Regions from separate parts of the Aliivibrio friggae genome, predicted to be linked through region 2. Evidence: riboswitches for the same ligand, from Rfam matches in the RefSeq annotation. Region 2 holds a riboswitch; the other holds the start of a gene.
What was found. Region 2 has a riboswitch for lysine ahead of AC2INI_RS08835 (Na+/H+ antiporter NhaC family protein). Riboswitches for the same ligand answer to the same signal wherever they lie in the genome.
Positions count from the first base shown of each region.

Region 1: it holds a riboswitch for lysine, as region 2 does, so the genes downstream of both, lysC (lysine-sensitive aspartokinase 3) here and AC2INI_RS08835 (Na+/H+ antiporter NhaC family protein) in region 2, are expected to answer to the same signal.

Region 1 covers NZ_CM170648.1:357,411-359,617, forward strand. The annotation lists gene lysC (lysine-sensitive aspartokinase 3) at 1-941, opposite strand, end outside; lysine riboswitch at 1,009-1,182, opposite strand; gene AC2INI_RS01605 (pyridoxal-phosphate-dependent aminotransferase family protein) at 1,398-2,207, shown strand, end outside.
Region 2 covers NZ_CM170648.1:1,904,027-1,906,233, forward strand. The annotation lists gene AC2INI_RS08835 (Na+/H+ antiporter NhaC family protein) at 1-1,314, opposite strand, end outside; lysine riboswitch at 1,394-1,578, opposite strand; gene AC2INI_RS08840 (H-NS family histone-like protein) at 1,821-2,207, shown strand, end outside.

The DNA.
Region 1 (2,207 bases), 1.4 Mb from region 2:
AATGTCACCATCGTTTGATTGCAACGTAAGGTTAGCGCTCTAAACAATGGAGAGCTATCTACTTTTTGTTTTATCCACGTACCGCCTTTTTCTGGTTCTTTTGATGAACCAACAAACACAGGAATTTGATGACGTAGAGCTGGTAATAGTGTTGATGGGTGTAAAATTTTAGCACCATAGTTTGCCATCTCTGAAGCTTCACTAAAGCTAATTTCTGGGATTGGAGATGCAGCAGGTGCAATGCGAGGGTCGGTAGTATAAATACCAGGAACATCAGTCCAAATTTCTAATCCACAAGCATTTACAGATTCAGCTATCAATGCCGCACTATAATCACTGCCACCTCGACCTAATGTCGTTGTATTTCCTTCATTATCAGACCCAATAAAGCCCTGTGTAACGACAATATGCTTCTGGCAAAGAGGAGCGAGTTTAGCTTGAGCTAGTTGAGATATTTCTTCAAGTTGTGGCTCGCCTTTACCAAATTGTGCATCGGTGCGAAGAACGGTTCTGATATCAAAGCGGACGGCAGAGTTACCGCGTTCAATTAATAGTTGAGTAAATAGGTGAGTTGACATGAGCTCACCGCAAGAAACAAGATGATCAGTGAGTTTATCACTTGATTGAAATGAAGCTGCATCGGCCGTTTTTTTTATTTCTTCAAGGATTTCAAGAATAGCTTGCTCTGGATAAATAGGATCAGAGAGTTGATCTAATACAGAAAAGTGAATTGATTTTAACTCTTCAAAAATATCTTTTTTTCTTTGGTTATCTTGTACACCGTTAGCGAGCTCTACCAATAAATTAGTAACGCCAGAACAAGCACTGATAACCACAAGGTGAGTTTTTTGATTTTGCTCGATAACATGAGCGCTGCGGCTCATTGCTTCGAAATTGGCAACGCTAGTGCCACCAAATTTAGCAACATTAATAGGGTTCACTTTCCTGTCTCCCGACTACATCCAATGTGTAAAATAATGGTGAAGGGGTGATAGCAAGAAATAAATAGTTGCTAGAAGCCCTTCACTTAAAAAATAAGTGACAATCGTTAGGATTCAGCCTAAACGACCGACGAATTTTTCCCAATAAAGTTCGTCTCGGCATTACTCTCCCTCACTTAGTTGACTAGGAGTTTGGACTCCACAAATTAAGCTACCTAGGTAATGCTCCTCTTCTTTATGTATTTCAAGGAACAAAATACGTATTAATAATGTGCTTTTTTATGGCTCAAATGTCAATAAGTGGTAACAACTTTATTTGTATTTCTTCTCTTTAAAGTAAAAGTAGGTGCTTTGATGGTATTTTTTCTAGTTTAGTCACTCTAATTACTTCGTCTAATTGAGTTTAATTATTTTTGTGTCTATTCTTTGTGCACCCTATATTTCAAGGAGTGAATAATGCAAAGTTTTATCCCACCAAGAAGAACCCTTATGGGGCCTGGTCCATCAGATATTTCACCACAAGTATTACAAGCTTTAAGCCGACCTACGATTGGCCATCTTGACCCATTATTCATAAAAATGATGGATGAGGTTAAAGAGTTACTTAAATACGCATTTCAAACAGAAAACGAGTTTACAATTGCAGTATCTGCCCCTGGAAGTGCAGGAATGGAAACTTGTTTTGTTAACTTAGTTGAAGCTGGTGAGAAAGTTTTAGTTTGCCGTAATGGTGTTTTTGGCGAACGAATGCGACAAAATGTTGAGCGTTGTGGTGGCACTGCGATTGTTGTTGATGATAAGTGGGGAGAACCGGTTTCGTTAGATAAAGTAAAGCAAGCATTAGAACAGCATCCTGATATTGCTATTGTGGCTTTTGTGCATGCAGAAACGTCTACAGGGGTATTGAGTGACGCTAGATCTATTTCTGAACTTGCACGTAAGCATGGATGCCTAACCATTGTGGATGCGGTGACGTCATTAGGTGGCGTTCCATTATTGGTGGATGAATGGCAATTGGATGCGGTGTATTCTGGTTCTCAAAAATGTTTATCTTGTACACCTGGTTTATCTCCTGTGACGTTCTCGAATAAAGCCGTTGAGAAGATGACATCGAGAAAGACGCCCGTACAGAGTTGGTTTTTAGATCAAAGTTTGGTGTTAGGCTATTGGAGTGGTGAAGGAAAAAGAAGTTATCACCATACTGCACCAGTCAATAGTTTATACGCCTTACATGAAGCATTATTAATGCTAAAAAGCGAAGGGATA
Region 2 (2,207 bases):
GCCTAACATTGGTAAGATTAGCGCAATGTCCGTTGCTCCTGCCATGTCACCTGCAATTGGTAGCATGATGCCGAATGTACCCCATGATGTACCGGTACTAAATGCCATCAAACCAGATAGTAAGAATAAGATAACAGGGATCCAATGAATACCAATGCTACCTTGAGCTAAACTAGATAGGTAAGAACCAGTGCTCATATCACCGATAACCGAGCCAATTGTCCATGCAAAGAATAGAATTAAGATTGCACCAAACATTGATTTAGCACCAATCCACATTGTCATTCCAATATCTTTTGCTGAGATGTCTTGACGGAATACAGTAATAAGAGCAGCAGCTAGACCAATTAAACCACCGTAGCAAAGCGAAGCGCCTACATCGGTATTTTCAAACGCACCTAAAATATTAAATTCTTTACCATCACCAATTAATGCTTGAGCACCGGTGTAAATCATAAAGAAAATAGTCGCAACGATAAGTACGATAATTGGGAAGATTAAATCAGATACTTTTCCTGTTTCACTTTCTGTAATGTTTAGCTCTTCGTTTAAGTCTTTAGATTCAGCATTAACCGCTTGATCATCAAAACCATTACCACGCGCCGCTTCATTTTCATGATCGCGCATTGGGCCAACATCTAATTGGAACCAAACAACAGCAAATACCATTAATAATGCGAAGACTGCATAAAAGTTCATAGGGATTAAGCGAACGTAAGCACCTAAAGCAGAATATTCAGTCACACCATGTGAAACTAAAATGCCACCAATAATCGTAATGATGTAAGCGCCCCAGCTTGATGCTGGCATTAATACACACATTGGTGCAGCTGTTGAATCTAGAATATAAGCTAGCTTTGCTCTTGATACATAAAAACGGTCAGTTACAGGGCGGGATATTGAACCAACAGCTAAGCTATTAAAATAATCATCAACAAAAATGAAAACACCAAGGAAAGCAGCAAGAAGTTTTGCTCCACGTTTACTTTTAATTCTTGTTTGTGCCCACTCAGCAAAAGCTCGAGTACCACCAGAAAGCGTTAAAAGTGCCGTCGTCATTCCTAATAAAAGAAGAAAAGCGACAATACTCATATTCCAAGTATTAATAGAACCATCATCGATAAAAACACCTTTAACAGAGCTAAAAGTATAAGATGCAGTGCCAGAAATGGAGAAGTTAGACAGCAAAATTGCGCCTAGAACGATACCTACACCAAGAGAAAGTAGTACTCGGCGAGTAACAATTGCTAAACCCAATGCAACCAATGGGGGCAATATCGATATCGGAGAATTTGAAAAATCAGCTAAGTTCATGATCTACAACAACCAGTTTGGTTGGAGATCTACTGTTGATACGGCAATGCCGTTAAAGGAAGTGAATGTTAAAACATTTCCCCACAGTAGCGCTCCATAGTTAAAAAATAAAATTGACTATGGCAGTGTTATTCCTTTTCGAAATAACCCCAGCTAAATACATCTGATTAACGTACTTAACTTCGGCATTGACTCCTTTCGATCGCTGTCATCAGAATCACCCTCTAACAATCTACTTTTAGGCAATGCGCCTCTACCCGTTTAGGTGCGACCATTGTACGGATCGAACACAACTTTGCAATACTATATCTGAGTATTTTAACATTAACTCATAACATCATTAGAATGAGATACTTTAAATTAATTATCCTGTTAGCGATTCAATAAACCACAGTCACTTTTAATATTATTATCATTATATCTTTTTATTTCATTATCAAAATATTTGTTATATTATTTTCTTGTTATATAATAAATGTATTATCAAAATAAATATGGAATCAATCATGTCTGATACTATTAAAACATTACTAAACCTACGTAGCCTACGCGTACTTTCTCGTGAAATGACACTTGAGCAATTAGAAGAAGCACTTGAAAAACTGCAATCAGTAGTTGCAGAACGCCAAGAATCTGAAGCTGAAGAACGTTCTCAACTTGCTGAAAAACAAGCAAAACTTGAAGAGTTCCGTCAAATGATGATCGAGAGCGGTATCGCACCAGAAGACCTATTAGATACTATGTCTTCTACTACTGTTAAGACAAAGCAAAAACGTGCTCCACGCCCTGCTAAATATAAGTTTTTAGATCATGCAGGTGCAGAAAAAACATGGACAGGCCAAGGTCGTACTCCATCAGCACTACAAACTCAACTAGATGCTGGTAAGTCTTTA